3 regions of the Peribacillus sp. NPDC101480 genome follow, and region 2 is predicted to be linked to each of the others. Evidence: riboswitches for the same ligand, from Rfam matches in the RefSeq annotation. Region 2 holds a riboswitch; each other region holds the start of a gene.
What was found. A riboswitch is a leader RNA that binds a small molecule or an ion and turns the genes downstream of it on or off. The one in region 2 is predicted to bind lysine.
Positions count from the first base shown of each region.

Region 1: linked by a shared signal. The riboswitch ahead of dapA (4-hydroxy-tetrahydrodipicolinate synthase) and the one ahead of ACQKMF_RS03585 (aspartate kinase) in region 2 are both predicted to bind lysine.
Region 3: linked by a shared signal. The riboswitch ahead of ACQKMF_RS13315 (amino acid permease) and the one ahead of ACQKMF_RS03585 (aspartate kinase) in region 2 are both predicted to bind lysine.

Region 1 is NZ_JBNNSB010000005.1:276,337-282,269, reverse strand. It holds partial or broken gene ACQKMF_RS18430 (DNA alkylation repair protein) at 1-225, shown strand, start outside; gene ACQKMF_RS18425 (DMT family transporter) at 363-1,277, opposite strand; gene ACQKMF_RS18420 (Lrp/AsnC family transcriptional regulator) at 1,529-2,020, shown strand; gene dapA (4-hydroxy-tetrahydrodipicolinate synthase) at 2,462-3,358, opposite strand; lysine riboswitch at 3,491-3,669, opposite strand; gene ACQKMF_RS18410 (metallophosphoesterase) at 4,376-5,933, shown strand, end outside.
Region 2 is NZ_JBNNSB010000001.1:706,244-712,176, forward strand. It holds gene ACQKMF_RS03570 (electron transfer flavoprotein subunit alpha/FixB family protein) at 1-791, shown strand, start outside; gene trxA (thioredoxin) at 978-1,292, shown strand; gene uvrC (excinuclease ABC subunit UvrC) at 1,396-3,168, shown strand; lysine riboswitch at 3,230-3,406, shown strand; gene ACQKMF_RS03585 (aspartate kinase) at 3,497-4,729, shown strand; gene ACQKMF_RS03590 (YslB family protein) at 4,793-5,263, opposite strand; gene ACQKMF_RS03595 (succinate dehydrogenase cytochrome b558 subunit) at 5,648-5,933, shown strand, end outside.
Region 3 is NZ_JBNNSB010000003.1:424,459-430,391, reverse strand. It holds gene ACQKMF_RS13325 (metal ABC transporter solute-binding protein, Zn/Mn family) at 1-743, opposite strand, end outside; gene ACQKMF_RS13320 (LacI family DNA-binding transcriptional regulator) at 1,431-2,393, shown strand; lysine riboswitch at 2,648-2,833, shown strand; gene ACQKMF_RS13315 (amino acid permease) at 2,930-4,381, shown strand; gene ACQKMF_RS13310 (glycoside hydrolase family 13 protein) at 4,430-5,933, opposite strand, start outside.

The DNA of each region.
Region 1 (5,933 bases), on a different contig from region 2:
TGCTTGACCTTGTGAAAAATACAATTCACGATTCGCCAGAACGAAATCAGCTATGAATAATTTTCTATACACCGTGGGGATTTCATATTTGCCGCACCATGAAAAGGCAGTCGAGACTGCAAAGGCTGACAAGAAAAAAGCAGCTTTCTAAAAGCTTACGAAAGTATTCAAAAAGAAGTCGAAACAGGAAGGATTGGTTTTAAACGCAAGTATGTAAGATGTTAAAATTAGCACTTTTTTATTATTCCTTATCCGTAAAGTTTTTTTAACAAATGAGCCTGTATCCACCTTGGATCAGGCTTTCTTGTATATATAGAAAAGTAATCACGAGAGATATTATGTTTTTAGACATTGAAAAAATATCATGCTTGAATCTGCGATTGTCTAGAATTCTTTTTGAAAATCACCTTCGCTTTAAAATGTGAGAACAAATAACAGCCTATAATCACAATACCACTACCAATCCCTTGTATCCACGTCATTTTTTCACCTAATAATAGAAAAGCTAAAATTGCAGTAAAAATAGGATTAAAATTCAAGAAAATACCTGATGTTGTTGTACCTAATTTTTGTACACCAATATTCCAAAGTACCATACATGCTACAGTTGAGATAACGCCTGTATATAAAATAGATTGTATGAAGGAAGTATTTATATTAGACACTGTAAAATTGGAAAAATTAAACGGTAGAAGAACTATAAGTCCAAATATACCAGAATATAACGTAGACATCATGGGTGTTGTCGTTACCATTGCCCATTTGCTACAAACGGAATATATTCCCCAAACGCATACAGCAGCCATCATATATAAATCACCTGTATTAAATCGTAATGAAAGGAAAAGATCAATATTTCCTTTTGAAAGTACAAGTATTACGCCAATAAGCGAAAAAAACATAGAAAACATTTGTAGAATATTAATTCTTTCTTTTAAAAAGAAAAATGAAAAAATAGCAATTGAAATCATGTTTAATGTTGATATTAATCCAACATTAGTCGCGGATGTTTTCTCTAATGCTACAAATTGCAATAGGTTAAATAGAACCACACCTGTAATTCCCATCAAAAATAAAGGAAGGATTGCACTTCGAGGAGGAAATATCTTTTTTTCTTTCCACCATACAATCGGCAAAAGACAACTAACAGCAATGATCCACCTTAAACTCGTCAATGTCATCGGAGAAGCATGTTCGACAAGCGACTTTCCAACGACAAAGTTTCCACCCCATAACAAACTTGTTACAAGTAATAACGAAAAATAATAATATTGCATTTCATTTTGCTCCTTTACATCTTTCACTGTTTAAGTAAAAGGATCGAAGCCATTGTGCACAATGACATTTCAATTTTTACAATTATTTATTAATAATTTTAACATTTTAGATCGTTACTTAATATATTATTTTGTATAATAGAAGAAACTTAGAATAATATTAATGAATATTGCCGATAAACAGAATTAAATTTTGTTTTGCTATTGAAGTGATACTATTTTTGGAACATTTGTAAAAGGAGTGACTATAAGTGGAATCTATCGTAAGCAAGGTTCTAGATAATGTTGATATTCAAATTTTAGATTTACTGCAAAAGGATGCACAGTTAAGTAATACTGAGCTCGCAAAGCGTGTCAAGTTATCTCCCCCAGCTATACATTCAAGGATAAAACGTTTGGAAAATGAAGGGTTTATTAATGGACAAGTAGCAATTTTAAACCAGGAGAAGCTAGGTTTTGATTTATTATGTTTCATTTTTATTAGTACAAATATACATCAAGCTGAAGAACTGGAAGTTTTGGAAAAGGCATTAGCTTCTATGTCAGAAGTATTAGAGTGTCATTGTTTAACTGGTGAGTATGATTATCTTCTAAAAGTGGCTAATAAAGATCGGAAGGAATTAGAAATATTTATTAGAAAGTTAAATAAACTAGGCATAACAAAAATTCAAACTAGCCTAGCTCTTAGAGAAATTAAATATTCAACTGTTTTACCTATATGGGAAGAAAAGTCCCGTTCGTAAAAGTACACTTTATCGAACGTGTTTTATAGAACAAGAGAGAGAGAAAAGGTAGAAGAAGAAATAAAAAAATGAAGTCCTTTATAGATTGGATCGCAAGGAACGAGTCATTTAAGATTATTCTTATCACTTCAAGAGAATTGAGCAGGTACACTATGTCTTTCAATAATTACATCTCAACATCACTAGAAATACAAGCTTATGATCGATCCCGATAAAATCATTGCGTTAGAAATTTGAAATTTATAATTCCAACTGTATGCCATATATTTTTTCTTGAAAATGGATTGCTCAACCAGTTTAAGCACTGAGCCGTGGATCGATTAAAAAGCAGTGCACTCTTTATGAGCTGCACTGCTTTTTAAAATTTTATCCCGTTTATTATGGTCTTTAATTAGAAAAACGGTATTAAAGTATGCTGAATGAATCATTATCTTTATTTATTTATTTATTTAACAAAACAGCTTCTTCGTTTCTAGGTTGTAGAGCCATTTGTAGTGCTCTTTTTTCTTCATCGTTTATAGGGACCAATGGTAACCGGACACCTCCAACATTTAACCCCCGCATATTTAATGCTGATTTTACTGGTGCGGGGCTTGGTGCAGCAAATAATGCTTTCATGATTGGAAGAAGGTTACGATGTGTAGCGGCAGCACCATGGACATCACCATTTTTAAAGCTATTTATCATTTCTTGCATTTCATTACCAATTATGTGTGAAGAAACCGAAACAATTCCTGTTCCACCGATGGCTAAAACCGGTAATGTTAACCCATCATCGCCGCTGTACAATGTAAAATCACCAGTTGTTTTGCTTATGATTTGTGCCATGGCATCTAAGTCACCACTTGCCTCTTTTACTGCCACAATATTGTTGATTCTTGAGAGGTTAACAATCGTCTCTACTGACATGTTTACAACACTTCGTCCTGGAATATTATAGAGCATTACCGGTAAAGATGTTGATTGGGCAATAGCCTTAAAGTGCTGAAATAATCCTTCTTGAGACGGCTTGTTATAGTATGGGGTAACGAGCATTATTCCGTCGACTCCCGCTGCCTCAGCTTGCCTTGTTAAGTTGATGGAAGCTTTCGTGTTATTTGAGCCAGTTCCAGCTATGACAGGAACTCTTCCATCAACAACTTCAACAACAATTTTGAATAAATCCAGTTTCTCTTCTGTTGTTAATGTAGGGGACTCTCCAGTTGTACCAGCTATTACTAATCCATCAGAGCCATTAGCAATTAAATAGTTTACTAAAGTTCTCGTAGCATTAAAATCAACCTCATCATTATGATTGAACGGGGTAACCATTGCGGTTAAAACTTGGCCAAAATTCATAACTTCACACCCTTTTGTATGATTTTTTAAAAATATTCAGAGGTGGTGGGCCATTCAGGAGTAAACGCAAAAAAGCAACAACGAGGATTCGCTGCTGCAGTAGAAACAATATTTATCAAAAAATGTTTCCGCGCATAAGATAGCCCTCCATATAGTTTCCTATATGACAGTCCTGTATTTATTCAATAGCAGAACCAGCTTCAAGAACATGAGATTCTTTCGGCTTCGGCAAATTCCCCTTTCCACAATAGTCATAGGATCTCATTCTCCTCAAAATGTGTACTAATGGTTTTTGCTCCTCTATCCTCACTTCAAAAGTATGAAGCAAGAAAATATTTAATTGACTGTAATATAACAAGGAATCCTTTCTATTGCAAGGCAATTTAGAAAATTTTTTTTAGAATACATGAATAATCAATGAAAATGGATACGGTATAGGGCTGGATTCATCTTTTTTAGATTATGTAATCTTAACATTAATAGTTTTATAGATATATTCTGTTTCATAGGTGATTGGGCTTTTAGAAGCACAACCTGTCGAATAAGGGTTTGTATTATCATAGGACAATGCTAATGCTTTATTCATCGGTGTCGGTGCAATCGCAAAAAACAGTCCAAAGACAAGAGTTATTACCATCACAATATTTAATAATTTTTTATAATAACCTCTCTCCTTTCCTTCTTCTAGACTTTACCATATCAAAATTGGTATTTCTATGTACTGTGGAACCATTTACCATTTTACGGGTAACTACGTAGTTGAGGGATAGGATTCCATTCCCATTAAGAAATGGAAAATCAATACCAAAAACGAGACAAAAGTGAATGGAACGAATACTGGCCTTAGTCCTTTTTGATTTATTAATATATAAATTACATTGGTCTTATATTTTATTAATAATGTAAAGTTACTATTTTAATTGGTAAACACCTTAAAAATTTATAAACAAGGAGGATAGTTGTTGATCTGTTTAAAAAATACATAATTAGCTAAACGATAAATAGGAGGTATTGATTTTGAAAGGGAAAAATAAATTTGCAGCAATGCTGACAGTTGTAACGGTAGGATTAACAACTTCTTTATCAAGTGTACAAGCATTCTCGGAATCTTCAAATTCAGATAATAAGCGTAAACCTGAGCTCGTTTTTCCAGTAATCAGTGATGTGCATATTGATGATGGAACAACAGCTGATATGAACAAGTTCAGAACAGCCATGGATCAATTAAATAAAGCTGCGCCTAGACAGGATGCTTTTGTTGTCGTTGGGGATTTAACGGACTATGGATACGCTTCTGAATATGATAAGTTCTTCTCCATTTATAATGAGAAGAAACAAGGTGGTGTCCAATCCATGTTTACAATGGGGAACCATGATTATTGGAATGGACTTTCCGTTGAAAAGGCACAAAATCGTTTTCTCGAGAAAACAGGAATGGATTCTCTTTACTATCATAAAAAAGTAAATGGATATGATTTTATTACGTTAAGTCCGGAAAATGGTAATACGCATGGTTTATATTCCGTTAATCAAATTAACTGGCTAGGTGAAAAGTTAGCTGCAGCAGAAAAAGAGAATCCGGACCAACCAATCTTTGTTTTTCTTCATCAACACATTAAAGACACTGTGTATGGAAGTGACTTGTGGGGAACTCAGGAAAATAAAGAACTTTTATATGATACTTTAAAGAAACATCCACAGGTAATTACATTTTCAGGCCATTCTCATTATCCACTCGAAGACCCGAGAACGATTCATCAAAAAGACTTTACGTCAGTTGGCACGTCTTCTGTAAGTTATTTGGAATTGGAGCCAGGCAAACTTCAAGGGTTCCATCCAGAAGGATATCGGGATATTAGTCAAGGAATGATTGTAGAAGTTTATAATAATGAAGTTGTCATTAAAAAACGTGACTTTCATAAAGACGATTGGACAGGAAAACCATGGGTAATAAAAAATCCTTCTAAAAAAAATAAATTTAAATATACAGACGATCGAGATCAGTTACCACCGGTTTTTGCAGTTAAAGATAAGGCTTCGATTGTAGAAGAAAAATCTACACTAAGAAGTTTAAATGTAACATTTCCACAGGCAAAAGATAACGCACTCGTACATTCATATCACATTACAGCCAAAAACAAGGAAACAGGGGAGATGGACGCAGATATCACCGCATTTTCTGAATTCTATTATGATCCTGTGCCAAAGAATTTAGAGTTCCCTGTTGCTGGAGTTAAGCCAGGTACTGATTATGAAATTAAGGTACAAGCACTAGATTCATTTAACAATAGCAGTAAAAAGGTGTTACTGGCTGATGGTCAGACAAAAGCCCTGGAAATGGTCTCGGCACAAGCTTCACCTTCTTTAGTAACAGAAGGTGAATCGACTGCACTCCAAGTGAAGGTGAAAAATTATGGAAGTAAAAGTATGAACGGGAAAATTAAAGTTGATGCACCTGAAGGTTGGAGTGTAGAGCACAATGAACTTGAGTATGTGCTATCAGGAACAGAAGAAAAAATATTGACAATAAAAGCTACACCTAGCAAGGAGATATCGGGTTCATCACAATTCAAGA
Region 2 (5,933 bases):
TCGAAAATGATCAATTGAAACAATATACTTCAGATGGTTATGCGCAAAGCTTGCTTGCCGTCATCGAACAGGAAAAACCAGAAGGAATATTCTTTGGACATACGGCCCTAGGAAAAGACCTTGCACCAAAATTGGCTGGAAAGCTTGAATCAGGATTGATCTCTGACGTTACATCCATTGAAGAAGAAGGCGGAAATATCGTTTTCACCCGTCCGATCTATTCCGGTAAGGCATTTGAAAAGAAAATTGTAACAGATGGCGTGATATTCGCGACAATCCGTCCGAACAATATCGAACCATTAGCGAAAGATGAGTCCCGCTCTGGTGATGTTTCTACATTAAGTGTGGATATCAAGGATTTACGTACAATCATTAAAGATGTTGTAAGAAAAGCCAGTGAAGGGGTCGACCTTTCAGAAGCGAAAGTAATCATCGCTGGTGGCCGCGGCGTGAAAAGTGAAGATGGTTTTGAACCATTAAAGGAACTGGCACAAGTTCTTGGCGGAGCGGTAGGAGCTTCCCGCGGAGCATGTGATGCGGATTATTGCGATTACTCTCTGCAAATCGGGCAAACGGGTAAAGTCGTAACACCTGACCTTTATATCGCCTGCGGAATTTCCGGTGCGATCCAGCACTTAGCTGGGATGTCCAACTCGAAGGTTATCGTTGCGATCAATAAAGACCCGGAAGCTAACATATTCAATGTGGCGGATTATGGAATTGTCGGAGACCTTTTCGAAGTCGTTCCGTTACTAACGGAAGAATTCAAAAAACTTAAAGTTAACGCGTAATAGAAATAATACAGATGAGGGGCAAGACATTTGGCATAAGCCGATACATGTCTTGCCCCTTTATTTGGCCTGCATATTTACTCTTTCTTTGGACATCCTACCACTGAAGCAAAATATTAGCATCGATTCGAGCAACAATGATATACTGTTTTTAGTTATTTGAGTAAATTTGAGGAGGAAATATATATGGCAATTATAAATGCAACTGACCAAACGTTCACAACAGATACTAGCGAAGGTGTCGTTCTTGTAGATTTTTGGGCTCCATGGTGCGGACCTTGTAAAATGATCGCTCCTGTTCTTCAAGAGCTTGATACTGAAATTGGCGATACAGCAAAAATCGTAAAAGTGGATGTGGATGAAAACCAAGAAACAGCTGGAAAATTTGGTGTGATGAGCATCCCTACATTAATCGTGCTTAAAGACGGTGAAGTGGTTGATAAGGTTGTTGGTTTCCAACCTAAAGAAGCACTTGCTGAACTTATTTCAAAACACGCGTAATAGTAGGTTAGCTAAAAAAAGCTTCAAGTCTGCGGACTTGAAGCTTTTTTCGCTATCTTGATATATAATAATTGTAAAAAAGGGAGAACAGGAGGCTGAATGCGTGAATCAACAAATAAAGAATAAACTTGCCCTTCTTCCCGATCAACCTGGTTGTTATTTAATGAAAGATCGTCAGGGAACGATCATCTATGTAGGCAAAGCGAAAGTGTTGAAAAATCGTGTCCGTTCTTATTTCACGGGATCTCATGACGGAAAAACATTCCGGCTCGTGAATGAAATTGAGGATTTTGAATATATTGTCACCTCTTCCAATATCGAGGCTCTTATTTTAGAGTTGAACTTAATCAAAAAACATGACCCAAAATATAATGTCATGCTAAAGGATGATAAGACGTATCCCTTCATAAAGCTGACTGCGGAACGCCACCCACGTCTAATCATTACGCGAAAAGTCAAAAAAGACAAAGGTAAATATTTCGGTCCTTATCCGAATGCATTTGCAGCTAACGAAACGAAAAAATTGCTCGACCGCATCTATCCCCTTAGAAAATGCAATACTTTACCTGATCGCGTTTGTCTCTACTATCACCTTGGCCAGTGCCTGGCCCCATGTGTATATGATGTAGAGGAACAGGAATATAAAAAAATGGTGGATGATATCAACAGGTTCTTGAACGGCGGGCATACTGAAATAAAAAAAGAACTGACTGAAAAAATGCTGGAGGCATCGGAAGATCTCGATTTCGAGAGGGCCAAGGAGTTCCGTGACAAAATTGCCCATATCGATATTACGATGGAGAAGCAGAAAATGATGACGACAGATTTCATCGACAGGGATGTATTTGGTTTTGCCTATGATAAAGGCTGGATGTGCGTTCAGGTATTTTTTGTCCGGCAGGGTAAATTAATAGAAAGGGATGTTTCACTTTTTCCGGTCTACGATGAACCCGAACAGGAACTTCTTACATTCCTCGGTCAGTTTTACGAGATTACGAACCACTTTAAACCAAAGGAAATCTTGCTGCCTGAATCAGTGGATGCCGAAATGGCCGAAGGGCTGCTTGGTGTCAAAACGATTCACCCGAAACGGGGAGCGAAAAAAGACATGCTTAAATTGGCGAATAAAAATGCCTCCATCGCGCTTCAGGAAAAATTCTCTTTGATTGAAAGGGATGAAGAAAGAACGATCAATGCGGTGGAAAACCTCGGGAAGCAACTGGGTATCTACACCCCGCATCGAATTGAAGCTTTCGATAACTCCAACATCCAGGGAAGTGACCCAGTTTCCGCTTTAGTCGTGTTCATTGATGGAAAGCCGGAAAAAAGGGAGTACCGCAAATATAAGATCAAGACGGTCCAAGGGCCTGATGATTATGAATCGATGCGTGAAGTGGTCAGAAGAAGGTATTCACGGGTATTGAAAGAAGGGCTGCCGCTTCCGGACTTGATCATCATTGATGGCGGAAAGGGACATGTTGAAGCCGTACGGGATATTCTGGAAAATGAATTGGGCCTTGATATTCCACTTTCAGGCCTCATTAAGGATGAAAAGCATAGGACCTCGCAATTGATGATCGGAAATCCGCTTGAAATCGTACCTCTTGATTCACGGAGCCAGGAATTTTACCTATTGCAAAGAATTCAGGATGAAGTGCATCGGTTCGCGATTACATTCCATCGTCAGCTACGCGGGAAAAATGCAGTTCACTCCCAGCTTGATGATATTCCAGGAGTCGGGGAAAAGCGAAGGAAGCAATTATTAAGGCATTTTGGATCATTGAAGAAAATCAAAGAGGCAACCGCCGAGGAAATCATGGAAGCTGGCATGCCAAAAGGGGTAGCAGAGGGAATCGTTAGAAAATTACAAGAATAATCTTGCTACCGATAAATCTCTATGCTATGATTAAAAAGAATTTTTAACTAGACAACTTAAAAGTGCTGATAGAGGTGCGGAATTCAAGAGTAAAAACCTGGAGAAGTATGAGCTTCCATGAAAGGTTTTGAAAGGGGATGACGCCGAAGGAAGACAAGACTCATACCTTGTTTTCCTGGTCCGACATTTAATAAATGGCGGATTGTCAGGGTTTATACCCTGGAGAGCTATCTCACTGTGTTTACAGTATTTAGATATGTGATCACAGCAATGAGATATTTCTCATTGCTTTTTTTATTGCCTAAAAAGGTAGAGAGGGTGCATGAGGATGGCATTAATCGTTCAAAAATTTGGCGGAACATCCGTCGGAAGCGTAGAAAAAATCAAAAATGTTGCCAATCGGGTAATCGAGGAAGCGCAGAATGGAAATGAGGTAGTCGTCGTTGTTTCAGCCATGGGGAAAACCACGGATCAATTGGTTTCCATGGCCCGGGATATTTCCGGAACCCCGAGCAAGAGGGAAATGGATATGCTATTGACTACGGGGGAACAGGTAACGATTTCCCTGTTAACGATGGCATTGATTGAAGAAGGACATGAAGCCATTTCGTATACTGGCTGGCAGGCTGGCATGCAAACGGAATCCGTTCATGGGAATGCCCGGATTTTAAACATCGATGCCACGAGGATCCAAGCTCAGCTTCAGGAGAAGAAAATAGTGGTCGTGGCTGGTTTCCAGGGGAACGATGCAAATGGGGAAATCACTACCTTAGGGCGAGGCGGTTCCGATACGACAGCGGTTGCCATCGCTGCAGCGCTGAATGCGGATAGATGCGATATTTATACGGATGTAACGGGTGTTTTCACAACGGACCCTCGCTACATAAAAGGCGCACGAAAACTCCAATCGATTTCTTATGATGAAATGCTGGAACTTGCCAACTTGGGGGCGGGCGTCCTTCATCCAAGGGCTGTCGAATATGCAAAAAATTATCAAATACCGCTTGAAGTCCGTTCAAGCATGGAGAGAGAATCAGGAACGATCATTGAGGAGGAAGCAACTATGGAAGAAAACTTAATTGTACGCGGGATTGCTTTTGAAGACAGTATTACGAGGGTCACAATATATGGTTTGCCCCAATCACTTGGTGCATTATCCACAATCTTCACAACACTTGCGAAAAACCGGATTAATGTGGACATCATCATTCAAAGCATGACTGCCGAGGATACGACCAATCTATCTTTTTCCACAAAAAGTGAAGATACGGAAGCGGCCTTGATCGTGCTGGAAAATAATAAAGAACAATTGGGATTCGACCGAGTCGAAACGGAGAGCGGATTGGCAAAAGTGTCCATCGTCGGTTCTGGTATGGTATCCAATCCGGGAGTGGCTGCCGAGATGTTTGAAGTGATGGCCAATACAGGCATCCAGGTGAAAATGGTCAGCACATCGGAAATTAAAGTTTCGACTGTCGTCAATGAAAAGGAAATGGTGAAGGCGGTCGAATCTCTTCATGAAGCATTTAAACTAGGTCAGCATGCAAATGTGCTAGCTTAAGTGTCAGGAGTCCAATAAAAAACAGACTTCCGGTAAAAAGGGTAAGTCTGTTTTAAGGGCTCATTAGATTGGATCTCTGGGATCCCATTGGATGGTGAATATCACTTTTTTTGCGCGGCGTTTAATTTCTTCCGTTGATTCGCTGAGGAATTTTTTTTGCAGTGTAAACTGCTCGGCAAGGAAACCGGCTTCAAGTTGGAAGTGACAATCAGGGTGTAAATCCAGGCGGCGGCTGATTATTTCACCCGTCAGGGATAATTCCATCTCGTGTTTTGTATACTTCAAGATTTCCAGATTGCCCCATCCAGCGCTTTGAAAAAATTCAATCACTTCCTGATCGCCATTCAATGGGAATTTTCTTGCTAATTGTTTACCTGCCCAATAGAGGATTTGATTAGAGTCTTTTCCGAGAATATCGTTCAATAGAACTTCTCTGATTAATTCGTATCCGAAAGCTGGAACCAGGAATTCTTCAGTTTGAATTTCTTCAGTTTGAATCTCTTCTTCTATCGCAGCAGCAATATTTTTTTTCATAATTTATCGCCTCTTTCTGTAAATCTATTATAAACGTATTTCTTTTGCAAATTATACTGTTTTTTATTTATTTAAATATCAATTGGAAAAAAATGAGAAATTATATCGAGATATTAATAGTTAAATTAGAAATTTATTTAAAATATCATCTTGACATACAAAAAATAGCTAATTTAATCCAATAAAATCTATTCTGAAAAAGAGATTTCTTGTATCCGTTTTCTTGACGCATATAGAAGTCAGGAGTAAAATGGACATGTCACATAATTGTAAAGGAAGTATAGAGGAGTTTTTTTGACTCTATACTGTATTTTCACGCGGAGATAAAAGGTAGCCACCAGTTTATCTTTGCATGATTTTTCACAAATTAAGGGGGGGCACTTAGTGGCAAAAAATCGTGAGTTTGGAAATCGCAGGCTTCATTCACTTCTAGGAGTAATTCCAATTGGTCTATTCCTAATTTTTCATTTATCGGTAAACTTTATGGCAACAAAAGGAGAAGAGACTTTTAATGGGGCAGTTCATTTAATTGAGTATACGCCCGTGAAGATTCTGGTAGAATGGGTCGTCATCTATCTACCGCTCATTTTCCATGCTGTGTACGGAATTTATATTGCCTTTACAGCAAAAAACAATTTAGGCAGATTTAGTTTCTTCCGTAACTGGATGT
Region 3 (5,933 bases), on a different contig from region 2:
TCAATGAAAATCGCTTTTATTTTGTTCTCCACAAGATAATTCCGCATATCAGTAACATCTTTTGATCCATATTCCGATAATGTATTGATTCCTTGGAGACCCCTTACGTCCAGGCCATATGACTTACCGTAGTATCCAAAAGCATCATGTGCTGTAACGAGCACCCGTTGATCTTCTGGAATTTTATTAATTTCATCTTGAACATATTTATCAAGTTCCTCCAATTGCAGGACGTACTCTTCATAATTTTCACGAAACTCTGCTTCATGGTCCGGATCATTGGCAATCAACTCTTTCTTGACTGTGTCCGCCGCTACGATCCAAAGCTTTACATCAAACCATACGTGGGGATCATGCTCCGTAGCACTCACTTTACGAAGCTGGTTCTCCTTGAAGTCCTCCGTTACGGCAATCGTCGGTTTATCCTTGCTCATCATTTCGAATATATCCGTCATTTTCCCTTCAAGATGCACACCATTATAAAAAATCATATCAGCCGAATCCAGTGTCTCCACATCACCCTGTGTCGCTTTATATAGATGGGGGTCGACTCCCGGTCCCATTAAACTGGTGACCTCGACATGTTTACCGCCGATATTCTCAACCAAATCCCCAATCATTCCCGTTGTTGTAACGACATTTAGCTTGCCATTGCCTTTATCCCTATCGGCTGTATCATTACCGCACCCCGTTAAAATCAGCAATGCAGCAAGCACACCCCCAATAGATTTTAGAAAACCCATCCATATTCCCTCCTCTTTTTCATTTCCCTAAAAATGTTTGCCGAACGCAAAATTAAGTGTAAATTTTTTTACATTGTCGTAAATGCTAAAAAGTTTCCTCTACACAACTTATTTTATACTATACACAAATATACAAAAAAAGTGCAACTATTTTTTAAACATTTCAAAAAGGCGAATGACTTTTACACACAATAAAAACTGTCAGGAATCTCACTAGGGAGCTCCCTGACAGCCAGTCATTCCGTACATGAAACGTAACGAGAAGTTATATTTATATTGTGGAGTTTTAATGGTGAATATAATATAGGGGAGCTATTTCTGGACGACATGAAATTCACGAGTAAATGTGTGAATTTCACGAGTAAACTGCCAAAATTCACGAGTAAACGTGGTTTCCTCGCGTAATACCGCGGAATTCTTGACTGGCATTGCCACTCATTTTTCCTGTTTCAATGAAATTGCCAAGTACGCAAATCCCAATTCGATTCCGCAAAGCACAACCAGGGTGATTAAAGTTTGGAACATCATGATTTCCTCCTCCTCTAAGACTTAAACAAATCTTAAAGGATGAAACCAATACCAGAACAAGACCTTATTTGAAGAAATCTTCAGCAGTCCCACACTGTTCCCTTGCCCTGAAATGGGTTTCATACTGTACAATAAAAAAAAAGAAAAAACGGTGATACCATGACAAATATTAAAGAAATAGCTCAATGTGCTGGTGTATCTGTCTCAACAGTGTCTCGTGTATTGAATGATCATCCATATGTAAGCCCCGATAAAAGAAAGAGCGTCTTAGAAGCGATCAATCGTTTGAATTATACGAGAAACATCAACGCCATTCATCTTTCAAAAGGCAAGACCAATCTTATCGGCATCATCATCCCCTTCAACAATCACCCATATTACGGGGCAATCGTTAACGGAATCACTAAACAGGCAAATGCAATCGGCTGTCATATCGTCATCTTTCAAACAAATTATGATAGAGAGAAAGAAATCCAGGCTTTTAATATGCTGCAAATGAAGCAGCTCGATGGCATTATCGTTTGTTCAAGGATTTCAGAAATGAAAATCCTCTTGGAATATCAAAAATACGGACCGATTATTTTATGTGAAGATACAGCTCAGGCTGAATTCTCATCCATCAGCATTGATCATTATGCAGCTTTCTCCTGTGCCCTTGAGTACGTGATCGCTAAAGGATATAAGAAAATCGGATACAGCCTCGGCCGTAAAAAAAGCAGAAATAGTTCCCACCGCACAAAAGCCTTTAACGATATCATGAGTAAACATCAACTGATAAACAATAAAGAATGGCTGTTTGAAGGCAGTTATCACATCAAAGACGGTGAACAATTGTTTCAGGAATGGAATTCGATGATGGATAAACCTGAAGCCATCATCATCACGAATGATGACACGGCGGCAGGGTTCATTCTTACCGCTAAGAAATCGGGTATAAGGGTACCGGAAGATGTGGCCATTCTCGGCTTCAATAATGATAGCCTTGGCGAAATGCTCGACATCACGACCATTTCCTTACCGCTGGAATGGATTGGGAAAATGGCAGTGGACCTATTTGAGAATCCTGGAGAGGTCAAACATGTAAAACTGGACTACGCCCTAATAAAAAGGAAAACCGTTTAGTTATCAGGATGCTTTATTTTAGTATATCGTCACTTGAATTCTTCCTTACTGCCATCATTCAACTAGGAAAAAATAACCACATAAAATAATCATTGCGATATCCCAGAAGTTATTTTATAATTTTGATATAGTAAAGTTTACTCAATTACTAGCAATCTATTAACGATTGCATGAATTTCATGAGTACAATCGTCCGGCGTCACCTATTAAACTGACGCAAACGATTTTAGAAAATTGAATACTTCCTCATTTACCGATGAGTTAGAGGCTGCAGCTTATAAAAGTAAAACGGACGAGATTCTGGAAAATTAAAGACTCCGTTTGAAAGGATAAGTTGCCGAAGTTAGGGTATATTCCATGTATATTCTTGCTGGCGGTGTAACCGAACAGGAACACCACTGTCACGTTTTTTCAAAAAAGCGTGGGGAGCTATCTTCGGAAGGATAAACGGGTTTATTATAAACAGCCGTCGATCTTTTTCGACTGCTGTTTTTTTATTTTTCGTTCCCTTCCAATAAAAAGGAGTGTAACATCAATTGTCAAATTCTCAATCACCATCAAGCCCTACTGAACTGAAAAGGAGCCTGAAAGCGCGTCATTTAATGATGATTTCATTAGGTGGAACGATTGGAACAGGTTTATTTTTAGCTAGTGGCGGGGCCATTCATTCAGCCGGACCTGGCGGTGCCTTGGTGGCATACGCAATCATCGGCATCATGGTTTATTACTTAATGACAAGTCTTGCAGAAATGGCAGCGTTCATGCCAGTGGCCGGTTCGTTCCGTGTCTATGCATCCAAATTCGTCGATCCGTCTTTCGGTTTTGCGATTGGTTGGAACTACTGGTATAACTGGGCAATCACCATTGCTGCCGAATTGGCAGCCGTTGTCTTAATTATGAAGTTCTGGTTCCCGGATAGCCCTTCAATTATCTGGAGTGCCATTGCGTTAATCATTATGTTTCTTATCAATTACATGTCAGTTAAAGGTTTCGGGGAAACAGAATTCTGGTTTGCCATGATCAAGGTCGTGACAGTCGTCATATTCTTGATCACGGGTGTTCTGATCATTCTCGGAATCATGGGTGGCAAAGACCCAATCGGTTTTTCCAATTTCACAATGGGCGAAGGTCCCTTTAACGGAGGATTCTTCACGATTCTAGGCGTATTCATGGCTGCCGGCTTTTCATTCCAAGGTACGGAATTGCTTGGAGTGACTGCAGGTGAAAGTGAGGATCCAGAAAAAAATATCCCAAAAGCGATCAGATCCGTTTTCTGGCGTATCATCTTATTCTATATCTTAGCCATTTTTGTAATTGGCATGATCATTCCGTTTACCGATTCACGTTTATTGAGTGAAGATGTTGCCGTAAGTCCATTTACGCTTGTATTTGAAAGGGCCGGCCTTGCATTTGCTGCATCCATCATGAACGCGATCATTTTATCATCCGTACTCTCAGCCGGTAACTCTGGCATGTACGCTTCAACCCGTATGCTATGGGACTTGGCACGTGATGGTAAAGCACCGAAATTCCTAGGCAAGTTAGATAAAAGAGGAGTACCCGTGAATGCCCTTATCGTGACTTCTTTAGTTGGCTGCGTTGCATTCTTAGCTTCGTTTTTCGGTGATGGCGTCGTTTATATCTGGTTATTGAACGCTTCAGGCATGGCGGGATTCGTCACCTGGGTAGGGATTGCGATTGCCCATTATCGGTTCCGCAAAGCCTACGCAGCTCAAGGCCTTGATATGAATGCTTTACCATTCCGGGCACAAGGCTTCCCATTCGGGCCTATATTCGCACTTGTCCTTTGTATTATCATTATTATCGGACAAGGCTATCAAGCTTTCAGCAGCGATGGGATCGACTGGAATTCAATGTTCGTTTCCTACATTGGCTTGATTCTATTTTTCGTCTTATGGTTCGGCTATAAAATTAAGCACAAAACGAAAATCATTCCCCTAGAGGAATGTGACCTTAAATCAAAATAATACGCAAAGGACCTGTTCTTCCTAATCGAAGAAGAACAGGTCCTTTTTTCATTTCAATTGATAAACACGGCATTCATATGGTTGCAGGGGTTTGCTGGAGATTCCTTCTTCCTCCTGATCATAATTGCCGATCAGCTTTGTGGCAGAATATGCATGCAGCTCTTCAGGCAAAGTATAGGAGGCCTGCTCTTCTTTAAAGTTGCATAGCACCAACAGCTTTTCTTCTTCCAACGATCTCGTGTAGGCAAATATTCGTTCATCATCAGGGAACAGCAGTTCAAAACGGCCATAAACGACGATATCATGTTCCTTGCGTAATTGGATAAGCTTTTTATAAAAATGAAAAATGGAATTGTGATCATTGTAGGCCTTTTCTGCATTAATCTCGGGGAAATTGGGATTAACCTTAATCCAAGGAGTCCCTTGCGTGAATCCTGCGTTCCGGGAGTCATTCCACTGAATCGGTGTTCTCGCATTATCTCGGCTGCGGGCGTGAATGGCTGACATCATCCTCTCTTTTGACCAGCCATGAGAATTGACTAGTTCGTCATATGAATTCAATGTTTCGATATCCCGGTATTCATCGATGCTTTCAAATGCAACATTGGTCATGCCCAGCTCTTCCCCTTGATATATATAAGGTGTACCCTGAAGCATATGAAGACAAGCAGCAAGCATCTTAGCGCTTTCAATACGATACTTTCCATCATTACCAAACCTTGAGACAACCCGGGGCTGATCATGGTTGTTCCAGTATAAACTGTTCCAGCCTTCCCCCTCCAAACCAGTCTGCCACTTGGAAAGAATTCGCTTTAAATCGGTAAGCTTCCACTTATCATTACTCCACTTTCCTTCAGGCCCTCTCCCCAAATCCATATGTTCGAATTGAAAGACCATATGTAGCTCACCACGATCTTTACCTGTGAACAATTGTGCGTCCTCCGGTGTGACGCCTGGCATCTCCCCAACCGTAATCACGTCATACCCAGAAAGCGCCCGTTGATTGATTTCCTGTAAAAACTCATGTATGCGCGGGCCATTCAGGAAAAATGGGCTTCCGTCACCAAACTGCTTCTCATGGCGAACGGCTCCATCCGAATAGCTTTGATCTTTTGAAAGGAAGTTGATGACATCCATCCGGAAGCCATCGACACCCTTATCCAGCCACCATGTCATGATACTGTAGATTTCTTCACGGAGCTTAGGGTTCTCCCAGTTTAAATCCGGTTGTTTCCTGCTGAATAAATGTAAATAATATTCATCGGTTCCTTCATCATATTCCCATGCCGAACCTTTAAAAATGGACTCCCAATTATTTGGCTCTTTCCCATTCCTGCCAGGTTTCCAAATATAATAATCACGTTTCGGATTATCTTTTGAGGATCGCGATTCCTCGAACCACGGATGTTCGTCTGAAGAATGGTTGACCACCAGGTCCATCATGATCTTCATTCCACGTTCATGAACTGCCTTCAACAACCTATCGAAGTCAGCCATTGTCCCGAATTCAGTCATGATTGATTTATAATCACTGATATCGTACCCATTGTCA